DNA from 2 places in the Streptomyces sp. STAM6 genome. Region 2 is predicted to be linked to the other one. Evidence: riboswitches for the same ligand, from Rfam matches in the RefSeq annotation. Region 2 holds a riboswitch; the other holds the start of a gene.
The links. A riboswitch is a leader RNA that binds a small molecule or an ion and turns the genes downstream of it on or off. The one in region 2 is predicted to bind glycine.

Region 1 (7,592 bases), on a different contig from region 2:
CGAAGCCCGCCGATCCGCCCTTGCCCTTGCTGTCGCCGCCGCCGCCGCATGCTGCTGTCGACAGCAGCGCCGCGACCACGGCAGCAGCTGCCACGGCCTGCTTGCGCCGCCCTGGGGTGCGTTGGGTAGTCACGTTCTCGGATCCTCCGTCTGTGATACGGCCTGCGGAAAACAGGTCCCTGGGGGTACGGCAGTTCAGCGCGAGCCCTTCGGGTCGAGCGCATCGCGTACGCCGTCGCCGAAGAGGTTGAAGGAGAGCACGGTGATGAAGATGGCCAGGCCCGGGATCACCATGTAGGTGGGGTCCGAGTCGTAGTAGGCCACCGCGGAGGAGAGCATGTCTCCCCACGAGGCGGTGGGGGGTTTGACGCCCACGCCCAGGAAGCTGAGCGCCGCCTCCGTGAGGATGTTCGTGGGGATCATCATCGTGGTGTAGACGATGATCGGTGCGACGAGATTGGGCAGCAGTTCCTTCACCAGGATGTAGAACCGCCCGGCCCCGAGACTGCGGGCCGCCTCCACGTACTCCCGCTCGCGCAGCGAGAGCGTCTGGCCGCGGACCACGCGTCCGATGTACGGCCAGCCGAAGAAGCCGATCACGAGGATCATCACCATCACGCGGACGCCGGTCCCCTCCAGACCGAGCAGCTGGTTCGGCATGACCGAGACCAGCGCGATGATGAAGAGCAGCTGCGGGAAGGAGAGCAGCATGTCCATCACGCGGCTGATGGCCGCGTCCACCCAGCCGCCGAAGAAGCCGGCGAGGATGCCGAGGACGGTGCCGAGCACGACGGCGACCACCGCGGACAGGAAGCCGACCAGCAGGGAGATCTGGGCGCCGTAGACGATGCGGGCGAAGACGTCGCGACCGTTGACCGGTTCGACGCCCAGCCAGTGTTCCCCGCTCATACCGCCGAAGGAGCCGATGGGTGTGGAGAAGAGCGGGTCGATCAGGTCTTCGTGGTGTTCGTTGGGCGACTGGCCGACCAGTCCCGTGATCACGGGCGCCAGGGCGGCGACGATGATCAGGAAGAGCACCACCGCGCCGCCGGCCAGGGCCAGTTTGTCGCGTTTGAGGCGCTCCCAGGCGATGCGTCCCGGAGAGCGGCCCTGCACTTTCTTCCCCTCGGAGACGCCCGCCGCTTCCGCGGCAGCGCTCGGGGCCGCTTCCGCGGTGGGCTCGTGCAATGGTGCCGTCATCGTGGCAAGGACCCCTCTCAACCGGCGGTGGCCGGCCCGCACTTGCCGCTTGTAGCGGCGTGTTCAGTCCGTCGTACTCATTCGCACGCAGGGGCGAACCCGCCCCTTGGAGCGGGAGTCTTCAACGCTGCCGTGATCTGTCACCAGACCTGGCAAGGAAAGGATGCGTAAACGTGATGCTGTCTGGGAGGTTCCGTTATCCGAACGGCCGTGAACGCGTCTCGGACACGGTGCAGTTGGTTTCAAGAGGTACGGGCGCAGAAGTGCCGTACTTGTCTCACCAGGTGACATCAGACCGGACATGCGGGCCGTAACGCGTCGAGGGCGGCCAAAGGCCGCCCTCGACGCGTGTGTCGGTGGTTGTTCCGGTGTTGGTTTCCGGCCGTTGGTTCCGGGTGTCGCGTGACCGGTCCCGGTCCCGGAGTCCCGTCAGTGCGGTACGCCGTGCGCGGGCGGGTAGCCGTACCCACCGGCGGGGGCGGCGGCCGTGGCGTGTGCCTCGCGGTCGTAGAAGGGGCGGCTGTTGGCCCGCAGCCACATCGTGACCGGGTCGAAGTCGTCGGACATCGCGACCGTGGAGACGGGCAGCCCGTCGGGGACGGCGGCGATGGACTGCTGCATCATGGCGCGCACTGAGTCGACCGAGGACTGGCTGGTGTCGTACAGGTCCAGACCGATGGCGAGATAGGGCGTGCCGAGCGCCGGCTGGACCCAGGCGCGGCGCAGGGAGCGCACCGCGGGGGTGCGGTGGGCGTTCTGCGTGAGCAGGGCGTAGAACTGCGGGATCTGGATGGCCGGCTCGGACAGCCGCAGCGGTCCGGCGGGCATGCGGTCCAGGCCGGTGGCGATACGGCGCAGATCCGGCCACGGGATGCCGACACCGCCGCCCGGGGCGTGCGGATTGAGCCAGATGCCCCAGCGGTCCGGGTAGAGCGCGCGGGCGATGTCGAGGCCGCCGACGACCTCGTGCGCGCGGTTCCAGCCGGAGACGGCCAGTTCCTGGGCGGAGGTGACACACGGGGCGTACCCGAGGCCGTCGACCTCCATGTTCCCGTACTGGGCGTCGGGCGCGCCGGCCCGGCCGTGCCAGAGCAGCATCCAGATCTGGCCGTCGGCGAGGGCCTGCAGCAGTGCCTCGTAGGCGTCATAGCGCCCGGGCGTCACCTGCCGCAGCATGTGTTCGACCTGTCCGGCCGCCGCGGTGCCTGACGCGCTCACCCTGGGTCCCGCCCCTCTTCCGTCCACCGGACCAGCTTAAGTGGCCGTGCTGTCACTGGCTTGACGTCCGCTTGACGGCGGTCGCCGTTCGTTTATCCGTGCGTACGCCGGTAGAAGGGCCGGACCTTCTCCAGCATCCAGTCACCCACCGGGTCCTGCGCTATGTCGAGCAGCACCAGGTTGACCGGCCAGGGGACCCGCACCCGGCCCAGTGCGCGGCCGAGCGCGTCCATGGGCACGTTACGGTCGGCGCCCTCGAAGGACGAAAGCTGGACACCGATGAACAGCGCCGGCTGCCCGCCCTCGACGCTCGCGAGGGCGCGACGGGCGGTGAGGACGGTGCCGGCGGCCTCGAACTCGGCGCCCGCCGCCGCCAGGAAGTCGACCGGGTCCTCCTGCCAGTCCGGCTCGAACAGCCGGACGCGTCCGCCGGAGGCGGGCCCGTCCAGCGGGGTGCGGCCGGCCCGGCACAGCTCGGCGACGGCGGGCGGCGGCAGGGGCACACCGACGGCGCCGCCCGGGTTCACGGCGATGCCCAGCTGGGGCGGCAGGCCGCGGGCGAACTCCACGGCCGGGGCGACGGTGTACGCCATCCGGTCACCGACGCAGGCGCGGAACTGCTGCTCGGAGCTGAACACCGGGACGTACGGCAGGCCGTCGATCTCCAGCGTCGGCAGGTCCAGGTTCGGGCTGTCCGGGCCACCGCCGTTGGGCAGCGGCACCCAGACCCGACTGCGGCCCAGCACCTCGACGAGCCGGCCTCCGGCCGCGGGGTTGCCGAGCGAGGCGGCCAGCACCTCTTCGAGCTCATTGCCCGGCCATGCAGTGTCCACTGGTGTCCCTCGCCCTTTCCCGCCACGCAGCGCCCCGGATGCCTGTGGCAAAACCCTAAGGGTTCACGGGAAGCCGATGCGCGTCAGGGCGCCGGCCGCCGGCCGGTCGAGGAGCGTCGCGGAGGCGCAGCCGCGGGGCAGGGCGCCCTTCTCGGCGTCGCGCACCAGCCGGCCCACGGCCCTGCGGTGCCGGGCGAAGGCGTATCCGGACACTCCGCGGCCCCGCTCGCGCTGCCCCTCCCGGGCCGTCCCCGGGGTGACGTCCAGCAGCACCAGGTGCAGGGCGCTGCCCCGGCGGCGGGCCTCGCGGGCGAGCCAGCGGCGCACCCAGGCCTGGGTGCCGCAGTCGTGGACGACGACGCTCTTCCCGGAGCGCAGGGCGCGGCGCAGGCCCGCGTAGTGGGCGACCCGGACGAGGGGGCGGTAGACCGCGTACGGCAGGAAGCGGGGCATCTTGCGCTCCCAGCGCTCGCGGGCGTCCTGGGAGTCGATCCCCCGCCCGGGGGCCGCGCGGGCGATGAGTGTGGACTTGCCGCTGCCGGGCAGTCCGGAGACGACCACGAGGTCACCGGCGGCGAAGGAGAGCGCGCGGGGGCACCGTCCGGCCCGGTCGCGCAGGTCACGCAGGACGGGGGCGGCCGCGGCGGCGCGGCCGCGCGCGGGCAGCCCCGGCCGGGCGGGCACTCCCGCGGTCGTCGCGTACACACCGGTGCGCTGCAACGTCATGGCTTCTCCCCCATGCTCGGGCCCGGTCCGGAAGGCGGCCCCTCGGGTCGGCTAATCCGACCCTTGCCCATGAAGTGTAAAGAAAGGGTAATGAGGCACAAGCGATTTGCCGATGTGGAGCCGCGTGCAATGATGTGCGCGCCACGTGCAGCACAGTCGTACGACGTGCGTACACAACCTCATACCGGCCGCTTGAATCCGCGCGGGAGAGTTCCGGGGTCAGCCCCGGGCGCCGAAGGAGCAAGTTCCTCCCTTGAATCTCTCAGGCCCCGTACCGCGTGGATGAGGCAGATCTGAAAAGTGAGCCGCCCCGGTGGCTCCACCCAAGGTGCAAGCCGAGGCCCGTCCAGGGGACGACGCCGCGGCGAACCTCTCAGGTTCCGATGACAGATGGGGAGGATTGTCCTCGCCAGCCATGTCCTGGGACCCGGGAGCCACATCCATGAGCACTGCCCCCCGTCTGACCGCCCTCGATGCCGTGCATCGTGCGCTGGGCGCGACCATGACCGACTTCGCGGGCTGGGACATGCCGCTTCGGTACGGGAGCGAGCGCGACGAGCACAATGCCGTTCGCACGAAGGCCGGACTTTTTGACCTCTCCCACATGGGTGAGATCACCGTCACCGGTCCGCAGGCATCGAAGCTGCTCGATTTCGCGCTCGTCGGAAACATCGGTTCGGTCGGTGTCGGCCGCGCCCGCTACACGATGATCTGCCGCGCCGACGGCGGCATCCTGGACGACCTGATCGTGTACCGGCTCCAGGAGCAGGAGTACATGGTCGTCGCCAACGCCTCGAACGCCCAGATCGTGCTGGACGCGCTCACCGAGCGCGCCGCCGGGTTCGACGCCGTCGTGCGTGACGACCGCGACGCGTACGCGCTGATCGCCGTGCAGGGCCCCGAGTCCCCCGGCATCATGAAGTCGCTGACCGACGCGGACCTGGACGGGCTGAAGTACTACGCGGGCCTGCCCGGCACCGTGGCCGGTGTCCCGGCCCTGATCGCCCGCACCGGTTACACCGGCGAGGACGGCTTCGAGCTGTTCGTGGAGCCGCGGCATGCCGAGAAGCTGTGGCAGGCGCTGACCGAGGCCGGCGCCCCCGCGGGGCTCATCCCCTGCGGCCTGTCCTGCCGCGACACGCTGCGCCTGGAGGCGGGCATGCCGCTGTACGGGCACGAGCTGACCACCTCCCTGACCCCCTTCGACGCGGGCCTCGGCCGGGTGGTGAAGTTCGAGAAGGAGGGCGACTTCGTCGGCCGCGAGGCGCTGGCCGCCGCCGCGGAGCGGGCCGAGTCCGCCCCGCCGCGCAAGCTGGTCGGCCTGATCGCCGAGGGCCGCCGGGTGCCGCGCGCCGGCATGCCGGTGGTCGCCGGCGGCGAGGTGATCGGCGAGGTCACCTCCGGTGCCCCGTCCCCGACGCTCGGCAAGCCGGTCGCCATGGCCTATGTGGACGCGGCGCACGCCGCGCCCGGCACCTCCGGCGTGGGCGTCGACATCCGCGGTACCCATGAGCCGTACGAGGTCGTGGCGCTCCCCTTCTACAAGCGCCAGAAGTGACAGCGTCCTACGTGACCCCCCGCACCACCGCCCCGTTCACCAGCACTCCCCCGCGTACAGGAGAATTCAGGTCATGAGCAACCCTCAGCAGCTGCGCTACAGCAAGGAGCACGAGTGGCTGTCGACCGCCGAGGACGGCGTGTCGACGGTCGGCATCACGGAGCACGCGGCCAACGCCCTCGGCGACGTCGTGTACGTCCAGCTCCCGGCGGTGGGCGACACCGTGACCGCGGGCGAGACCTGCGGTGAGCTGGAGTCGACCAAGTCCGTCAGCGACCTGTACTCCCCGGTCACCGGCGAGGTCGTCGATGCGAACCAGGACGTCGTGGACGACCCGTCGCTGGTGAACTCCGCCCCCTTCGAGGGCGGCTGGCTGTTCAAGGTCCGTGTCGCGGAGGAGCCGAAGGACCTGCTCTCCGCCGACGAGTACACCGAGTTCTCCGGCTCTTAAGGACTTCCCGATGTCGCTTCTGAACACCTCCCTCCACGAGCTGGACCCGGACGTCGCCGCCGCTGTCGACGCCGAGCTCCACCGTCAGCAGTCCACCCTCGAAATGATCGCCTCGGAGAACTTCGCTCCGGTCGCGGTCATGGAGGCCCAGGGCTCGGTCCTCACCAACAAGTACGCCGAGGGCTACCCCGGCCGCCGCTACTACGGCGGCTGTGAGCACGTCGACGTGGTCGAGCAGATCGCGATCGACCGCATCAAGGAGCTCTTCGGGGCCGAGCACGCCAACGTCCAGCCGCACTCCGGTGCGCAGGCCAACGCCGCCGCGATGTTCGCGCTGCTGAAGCCGGGCGACACGATCATGGGTCTGAACCTCGCCCACGGCGGTCACCTGACCCACGGCATGAAGATCAACTTCTCCGGCAAGCTCTACAACGTCGTCGCGTACCACGTCGACGACGCGACGGGCCAGGTCGACATGGCCGAGGTCGAGCGCCTCGCCAAGGAGTCCAAGCCGAAGCTGATCGTGGCCGGCTGGTCCGCCTACCCCCGTCAGCTGGACTTCGCCGCCTTCCGCCGCATCGCGGACGAGGTCGGCGCCTACCTGATGGTCGACATGGCCCACTTCGCGGGCCTGGTCGCGGCGGGTCTGCACCCGAACCCGGTCCCGTACGCCCACGTCGTGACCACCACCACGCACAAGACCCTGGGCGGTCCGCGCGGTGGCGTGATCCTCTCGACGGCCGAGCTCGCCAAGAAGATCAACTCCGCGGTCTTCCCCGGTCAGCAGGGCGGTCCGCTGGAGCACGTGATCGCCGCCAAGGCGGTCTCCTTCAAGGTCGCGGCCTCCGAGGAGTTCAAGGAGCGCCAGCAGCGCACCCTGGACGGCGCCCGCATCCTGGCCGAGCGCCTGGTCAAGGACGACGTCAAGGAGCACGGCGTCTCGGTCCTGTCCGGCGGCACGGACGTGCACCTGGTCCTGGTCGACCTGCGCAACAGCGAGCTGGACGGCCAGCAGGCCGAGGACCGGCTCCACGAGGTCGGCATCACGGTCAACCGCAACGCGATCCCGAACGACCCGCGGCCCCCGATGGTCACCTCGGGCCTGCGCATCGGTACGCCGGCCCTGGCCACGCGCGGTTTCCAGGCGGAGGACTTCCGCGAGGTCGCCGACATCATCGCCGAGGCGCTGAAGCCGTCGTACGACGCCGAGGCGCTCCGGGGCCGGGTCTCGGCCCTCGCCGCGAAGCACCCGCTTTACCCTGGTCTGTAACCTGTTCGTCGTACTGCGGACACCTTCGCCCGTTACGTACGTTACAGACCGAACCGCGGGGCACCGCGCACACTGACCAGTGAGTGCGGTGCCCCGTCTCTTGCCCCACCCCCGCGTTGCCCCCTGCACCACCCCGGCAGACAGCGACGTCTACCAACCAAGGAGTCCCCCCGTGGCCATCTCGGTCTTCGACCTGTTCTCGATCGGCATCGGCCCGTCCAGCTCCCACACGGTCGGCCCCATGCGGGCGGCCCGGATGTTCGCGCGCCGCCTGAAGAACGAGGGGCTGCTGGCGCCGACCACGTCCATACGGGCCGAGCTGTACGGCTCGCTGGG
Region 2 (7,592 bases):
CGCTCAGCCCTGAACTGCCCCTGCCCGTTCACGTCCTCGACATGCGCGACCCGATCGTCCCGTCCGACGGCACACCCCGTACCCGGCTCGCCGGCTGGCGGTTCCTGATCCGGGCCGGCGACCGCTCCGTCGCCGCCGCGGACACCAGGCTCACCGCGGACGGCTGGTCCTTCTCACACTTCTTCGAAGGCCCCTACATCGCCTCCACGGAACGCGCCCTGCGGCAGGCCGAGGCGCTCCAGTCGCGCTACCAGGCCCGTCTGCTGTCCGTGCCCGACCTGTACATGCTGACGCTGTGGCTGCACGGTGACATCGAGGCGGATCCGGCCACCGGCACGCCGGACCCGGCCGACCTGCTGGTGCCCCTCGCGCCGGCGCCGCCCGGGATCGCGTCCCACCGGCCGCACCGGGTCGCCGAGCTGCTTCCCGTCATGACCCTGCGGCTCACACCGGCGCCGCTGCTCGAGTCAACGGCCTGACCCGGCCCCGCCCGTTCGGACTAGCCCACTGGGGCCACTCCGAACCACCCGAAGGGACAGTGCGGTTGAGCTGAACCATCCTCGCGAGTGATACGTCATTAAGCAGTAGGAACCGCTGCAGCGAAATCCCTGCGGATTCACTCCCGTAGGGCAACACTTGGAACGGACCACCGACTCAAACGGGGGGCGGCCATGAGCACCGCATCGAGCCGCAGGACAGACACCACACCGCAGCGAAAGAACCCACCCATGTGCCAGCACCAGCCAGCCTGCCCGACAGCCGACTCCGCCGACCGGGAGGCCGCCCGCCTGATGGCGCACCACCCGGAACAGGGCTGGAGCCTGCTGTGCAACGGCGTTCTCCTCTTCGAGGACACCGGCGAGCTGCTGCCGGACGGGCAGATCATCGCGCCGCACCGGCCGCTCAGCACCGCACAGGTGATGACCGCCGCCTGAGGCGCCGAGGCGCGGGCACGACAGCACGCACGGCGAGGGGCCGGTACGGATCGCTTCCGTACCGGCCCCTCGTCACGTCGTTCAGTTGTCGTACTCGTCCAGCGGCGGGCAGGAGCAGACCAGGTTGCGGTCGCCGAAGGCACCGTCGATCCGGCGCACCGGCGGCCAGTACTTGTCCGCGGCCGCGACGCCGGCCGGGAAGACCGCCTCCTCACGGCTGTACGGGTGCTGCCACTCGCCGCCGAGCGCGGCCGCCGTGTGCGGGGCGTTGCGCAGCGGGTTGTCCTCGGCGGGCCACTCGCCCGACGCGACCTTCTCGATCTCGGCCCGGATCGCGATCATCGTGTCGCAGAACCGGTCGATCTCGGTGAGATCCTCGCTCTCGGTGGGCTCGATCATCAGCGTGCCGGCCACCGGGAACGACATCGTCGGCGCGTGGAAGCCGTAGTCGATCAGGCGCTTGGCGATGTCGTCGACGCTGACGCCGGTCGCCTTGGAGATCGGGCGGAGGTCGACGATGCACTCGTGCGCGACGAGGCCGGCCGGTCCGGTGTACAGCACCGGGTAGTGCGGCTCAAGGCGCTTGGCGATGTAGTTCGCGGCGAGCACGGCGACCTGCGTCGCGCGCTTGAGGCCCTCGCCGCCCATCAGCCGGACGTACGCCCAGGAGATGGGCAGGATGCCGGCGGAGCCCCACGGCGCGGCCGAAATGGGGCCGACGCCCGTCTCCGGGCCGGCGCTCGGCTGCAGCGGGTGGTTCGGCAGGTACGGCGCGAGGTGCTCGCGCACAGCGACCGGACCGACGCCGGGGCCGCCGCCGCCGTGCGGGATGCAGAACGTCTTGTGCAGGTTCAGGTGCGAGACGTCGCCGCCGAACTTGCCCGGCTCGGCGAGGCCCACCAGCGCGTTGAGGTTGGCGCCGTCCACGTACACCTGGCCGCCGGCGTCGTGCACCTGGGCGCAGATGTCCGCGACGTGCTCCTCGAAGACGCCGTGCGTCGACGGGTAGGTGATCATCAGCACCGACAGCTCGTCGCGGTACTGCTCGATCTTCGCGCGCAGGTCCTCGACGTCGATCTCGCCGTCGTCGGCGGTCTTGACGACGACGACCTTCATGCCGGCCATCACGGCGCTGGCGGCGTTGGTGCCGTGCGCGGACGACGGGATGAGGCATACGGTGCGCTGCGAGTCGCCGTTGGCGCGGTGGTAGGCGCGGACCGCCAGCAGGCCCGCGAGCTCACCCTGGGAGCCGGCGTTGGGCTGGATCGACACCTTGTCGTAGCCGGTGACCTCGGCGAGGCGCTCCTCCAGCTCACGGATCAGGGTCAGATAGCCCTGCGCCTGGTCGACCGGCGCGAAGGGGTGGATCTGTCCGAACTCCGGCCAGGTGACCGGCTCCATCTCGGTGGTCGCGTTCAGCTTCATCGTGCAGGAGCCGAGCGGGATCATGCCGCGGTCCAGCGCGTAGTCGCGGTCGGCGAGCCGGCGCAGGTAGCGCAGCATCGCGGTCTCGGACCGGTGCGCGTGGAAGACGGGGTGCGTGAGGTACACGTCGCTGCGCAGGAGCGCCGCGGGCAGCACGTCCTCGGTGGCGGCGTCCAGGGCGTCGATGTCGCCACGGACCCCGAAGGCGTCCCACACGGCGGCGAGCTGGGCGCGGCCGGTGGTCTCGTCGCAGGCGGCGGAGACGTGGTCGGCGTCCACCAGGCGGAGGTTGACGCCGCCCTCGCGGGCGGCGGCCACGACCTCGGCGGCCTTGCCCGGCACGCGGACGGTGACGGTGTCGAAGAACGTCCCGGTGACGACCTCGACGCCGCCGGCGCGCAGGCCCTCGGCGAGGATCGTGGCGTACCGGTGCGTGCGCTGCGCGATGCCCTTCAGGCCCTCGGGGCCGTGGTACACGGCGTACATCCCGGCCATGACGGCGAGCAGCACCTGAGCGGTACAGATGTTGCTGGTGGCCTTCTCACGGCGGATGTGCTGCTCGCGGGTCTGCAGGGCGAGGCGGTAGGCCTTGTTGCCGTCGGCGTCGACGGAGACGCCGACGAGACGGCCGGGCAGGCTGCGGGCGAACTTCTCACGCACGGCCATGTAGCCGGCGTGCGGACCGCCGAAGCCCATCGGGACACCGAAGCGCTGGGTGGTGCCGACGGCGATGTCGGCGCCGAGCTCGCCGGGCGAGACGAGCAGGGTCAGGGCCAGCAGGTCGGCGGCGACGGTGACGACGGCACCGAGCTCGTGGGCGCGGTCGATGACCGGCTTGATGTCCCGTACGGCACCGGAGGCGCCCGGGTACTGGATCAGCACGCCGAAGACACCGCGCTCGGCGACCTCGGCCGGGATGCCCTCGCTGAGGTCGGCGACGACGACCTCGACCCCGGTCGGCTCGGCGCGGGTCTCGATCACGGCGATGGTCTGCGGCAGGGCGTCGGCGTCGACCAGGAAGACACCGCCCTTGACCTTGCCGACCCGGCGGGCGAGCGACATCGCCTCGGCGGCCGCGGTGCCCTCGTCGAGCAGGGAGGCTCCGGAGGTGGGCAGCCCCGTGAGATCGGCGACCACGGTCTGGAAGTTCAGCAGCGCCTCCAGGCGCCCCTGGGAGATCTCCGGCTGGTACGGCGTGTACGCGGTGTACCAGGCCGGGTTCTCCATGACGTTGCGCAGGATGACCGGAGGCGTGAAGGTGCCGTAGTAGCCGAGGCCGATCATCGGCGCCACGACCTGGTTGCGGTCGGCGAGCGACCGGAGCTCGGCGAGCACCTCGGCCTCGGTGCGGGCGTCCGGCAGCCCGAGCGCCTCGGCGCTCTTGATGACGTCCGGGACCGCGGCGTCGGTGAGCTCGTCGAGCGATCCGTAGCCGACCTGGGCGAGCATCTTGGCACGGGCTTCGGCGTCGGGTCCGATGTGGCGCTGCTCGAAGGGGGTGCCTCGCTCCAGCTGGGAGAGCGGGGTGCGGTTGGCGGTCATGCGGAGGCCTCCTGGTCGTCACGACCTACGAGGGGCACCACGGCGCGGGTGCCCGGACGGCCTCCCCCTCTGTCATCTCAACCTGAGAGCTTCACCGGGCGCGATGCGGCGACCCGGCTTTCACCGTCGGTGAGAGCGGATGCCGTCCGACGCCCGCTCTGCTTTCCAGAGTGACCTCGTCCGTGCGGTACGGGGTGCCTGAGAGATTCCGGGGAGGATTTGCTCCTTCGGCGCCTCCGAAAGGTTTCTCCGGAGGACTCTCCCGCACGGGGTCAGCAGCCGCTAGCCAGCCTACCAGCGAGGTCGGTGCCTGTTCCCTCGAGTGGCCGACGTCACCGTTGTGCACTTTCGTAGTGTTCAGAGAACGGTTGCGAGCGTTGCGAGCAATTGGAGGGACCGTGCAGACCGACATCGATCCGCGCAGCCTGATCGGGCGCAAGACCTTCGACCGCAACGGCCACAAGATCGGGACCGTCGACGAGGTGTATCTGGACGACGCGACGGGCGTACCGGAGTGGGCGGCCGTGCGCACGGGGCTGTTCAGCCGCGACGCTTTCGTCCCCCTGGAGCCGAGCGAAGTCGCCGACGACGGGCTGCACGTGCCGTTCGACCGCGCGCTGATCAAGGACGCGCCCGACTTCGGCGTGGGGCGCCACCTCTCGCCCGAGCAGGAGCTGCAGCTCTACCACCACTACGGCATCGACCTGCCCTCCCGTCCGGAGGACTCGGCGCCGCCGTCCTCCGACCGCGATTTCGGCAAGCTGGCCGGCCAGGACGACTGACCCGTCGGGCCACCGGGCACCAGCGGCAGAGGATCCGACAGCTCCAGGTCCGGGTCGTCGGTCCAGAACGTCCGCACCCGGCCCGGTGCCGACCCGGGCTCCTCGAACCGCACGGTCACCCGCCCCACGCCGCTGCCCTGAACCCACCCCGCCCCGTACACGGTGTGCCACACGTCGTGCCCGGCCGGCCACCGCCGCTCCGAACCCAGGCTCGCCTCCCGTACGTCCGCGCCTGCCGCCCCGCCGGGCGCGGAGGCCCCTGCGGCCCCCTCAGCCACAGCTCCCGGCGTGCCCGGAGCGGCCGTCACCGGGCCGCCCCGGTCGCCTCCGCCCGGCATCTCCGGCACCTCCGCCGCGTCCGGTGCGCCGGCGGACCGGGAAGCACTCGCGGCTTCCGCGGCCGTGGCGGCCTCCGCGGCTCCGGCGGCCGCCTGGGCGAACAAGTCCTCCTGGGTGTAGTCCGCGAGGCCCGTGACACCGACGCCCAGCAGCCGCACCCCGCCGGTGGTGTCCACCGCCTCCAGCAGGCGCCCGGCCGCCTCCCTCACCACCGCGGGGTCGTCGGTCGGGCCGCGCAGCGTCTCGGACCTCGTCAGTGTCGAGAAGTCGTACCGCCGGACCTTCAGCACCACCGTCCGGCCCGACCGCCCGGCGGCGCGCAGCCGCCCCACGCACCGGTCGGCGAGCCGCTCCACCTCCAGCCGCACCCGCGTCCGGTCGTGCAGGTCGACATCGAAGGTGTCCTCGACGGACACCGACTTCGCGTCCCGCTCGGCGACCACGGGCCGGTCGTCGTACCCCATCGCCATCAGGTACAGCGATCCTCCGTGCGACTTCCCCAGCAGCCGGACCAGCTCGTCCTCGCCCGCCGCCACGAGGTCCGCGACCGTCGTCATGCCGGCCCTCCGCAGATGCTCACCGGTCGCCGGCCCCACGCCCGGCAGGATGCGCACGGGCATCGGCGCGAGCAGCTCCCGCTCGGTGCCCGGCTCGATCAGCAGGAGACCGTCCGGCTTGGCCTGCTCGGACGCGATCTTCGCCAGCATCTTCGAGCCGGCGAGGCCGACGGAGCCGGTCAGCCCGGTGGCCCCGAGAATGTCCCTGCGCAGCCGCTCACCGGCATCCCGTGCCGTGGCCGAGTCATGGGCCGCGCCCCCCGCTTCCAGGTCCACGAAGGCCTCGTCCAGGCTCAGCGGCTCGACCAGCGGGGACAGCCGCCCCAGCAACTCCATGACCTGCTCGCTGACCGCCCGGTAGAGCGAGAACCGCGGCACGAGATACGCGGCGTTCGGCGCCAGCCGGCGCGCCTGCGCCATCGGCATCGCCGAGTGCACCCCGAAGCGTCTCGCCTCGTACGACGCGGTGGCGACGACCCCGCGGGGCCCCAGTCCGCCCACCACCACCGGTTTCCCGCGCAGACTGGGCTTCGCCGCCTGCTCGGCGGCGGCGAAGAAGGCATCCATGTCCAGATGCAGGATCGTCGGCGCGGCTCTCACATCACCGATGCTGCCTCACGCCACTGACAATCGGCCCGCCCCGGGGGACCGGCCTCAGACGGCCCTGTCGCGCCTGCGCCGCGCCAGCTCGTCCGACGGATTGTGGCCGACCAGCGTCTCGCCGGTGTCGACGCGCTCCCCGTGCAGCTGCGACAGCGCGGCCTCCACATCGCGCCACACCACCCCGACGGCGATCCCGAACACGCCCTGACCGCCCTGGAGCAGATCGACGACCTCGTGGGGCGACGAACACTCGTAGACGGTGGCCCCGTCGCTCATCAGCGTCATGCGCTCCAGGTCGCGGAAGCCACGCGCCCGCAGATGCTGGACGGCGGCCCGGATGTTCTGCAGCGCGACCCCGGTGTCCAGGAACCGCTTGACGATCTTCAGGACGACGACGTCGCGAAAGCTGTACAGCCGCTGCGTCCCCGAGCCGTAAGCGGGCCGCACGCTCGGCTCGACCAGCCCGGTGCGCGCCCAGTAGTCGAGCTGCCGATAGGTGATTCCCGCCGCCGCGCACGCGGTTGGCCCCCGGTATCCGATGGTGTCGGCGGCCGGGTCATCCGTGCCTTCGTGAGCCGGGCCGGCCACGGTTCCGTGAAGCGGAAACGGCCCGCTCTGCCCCAGACTCCGTCCGGGGGTACCCCCAGTCGCACCGTCGCCGCTGTTCATCACGCCGACCCTCCGTCCTTGACCTGCCATCCCGACGGTAGGCAGTCACTCGGGGTGCGTCAACGATCGCCACACTCGGCACGCCGAGTGATAATCACCCTGAGAGTGGTTTCCCGTATCCCAATGCCGGGAAAGGCTACTCGAATGCGCTGACAGCACCCCATGGCGGCAAGGTTCCCACGGGCCGGCGAAGCCGGCGGTCTCACTGACTGTTGGTGCCGAAGTCCTCGGGCGAGATCTGGTCGAGGAACTCGCGGAACTTCTCCACCTCGTCCTCCTGCTCGTCGGGAATGGCGATTCCGGCGTCGTCGAGCACCCCGTCACTGCCGAAGATCGGGGTGCCGGTACGCAAGGCCAGCGCTATGGCGTCGGAAGGCCTGGCGCTCACCTCGACACCGCTGGCGAAGACCAGCTCCGCGTAGAAGACCCCTTCGCGCAGGTCCGTGATCCGGACCTCGGTCAGCTCCTGGCCGACGGCCTCGAGCACGTCCTTGAAGAGATCGTGGGTGAGCGGCCGGGCGGGCGCCATGCCCTGCTGAGCGAAGGCGATGGCGGTCGCCTCCCCCGGACCGATCCAGATGGGGAGGTACCGATCGCCTCCCACTTCACGCAGGAGCACGATCGGCTGGTTGGAGGGCATTTCCACCCGGACACCGACAACATCGAGCTCGTTCACATTGCAACCCTAGGACGTGCCGGACCTGTTTGGATAGTCGGGCTCTCTCAAGATCAGTACAAGC

Region 1: another riboswitch for glycine. It lies ahead of gcvT (glycine cleavage system aminomethyltransferase GcvT); the one in region 2 lies ahead of gcvP (aminomethyl-transferring glycine dehydrogenase).

What each region holds. Positions count from the first base shown of each region.
Region 1 is NZ_JBUEFZ010000003.1:370,346-377,937, reverse strand. It holds gene ACY34K_RS06440 (ABC transporter substrate-binding protein) at 1-133, opposite strand, end outside; gene ACY34K_RS06435 (ABC transporter permease) at 196-1,200, opposite strand; gene ACY34K_RS06430 (enhanced serine sensitivity protein SseB C-terminal domain-containing protein) at 1,630-2,418, opposite strand; gene ACY34K_RS06425 (enhanced serine sensitivity protein SseB) at 2,511-3,251, opposite strand; gene ACY34K_RS06420 (AAA family ATPase) at 3,315-3,977, opposite strand; glycine riboswitch at 4,171-4,264, shown strand; gene gcvT (glycine cleavage system aminomethyltransferase GcvT) at 4,420-5,535, shown strand; gene gcvH (glycine cleavage system protein GcvH) at 5,609-5,986, shown strand; gene glyA (serine hydroxymethyltransferase) at 5,997-7,256, shown strand; gene ACY34K_RS06400 (L-serine ammonia-lyase) at 7,429-7,592, shown strand, end outside.
Region 2 is NZ_JBUEFZ010000009.1:203,672-211,263, forward strand. It holds gene ACY34K_RS14470 (hypothetical protein) at 1-479, shown strand, start outside; gene ACY34K_RS14475 (DUF5999 family protein) at 729-935, shown strand; gene gcvP (aminomethyl-transferring glycine dehydrogenase) at 1,017-3,902, opposite strand; glycine riboswitch at 4,078-4,177, opposite strand; gene ACY34K_RS14485 (PRC-barrel domain-containing protein) at 4,289-4,684, shown strand; gene ACY34K_RS14490 (DNA polymerase IV) at 4,594-6,180, opposite strand; gene ACY34K_RS14495 (MerR family transcriptional regulator) at 6,235-6,855, opposite strand; gene ACY34K_RS14500 (bifunctional nuclease family protein) at 7,055-7,528, opposite strand; gene ftsR (transcriptional regulator FtsR) at 7,582-7,592, opposite strand, start outside.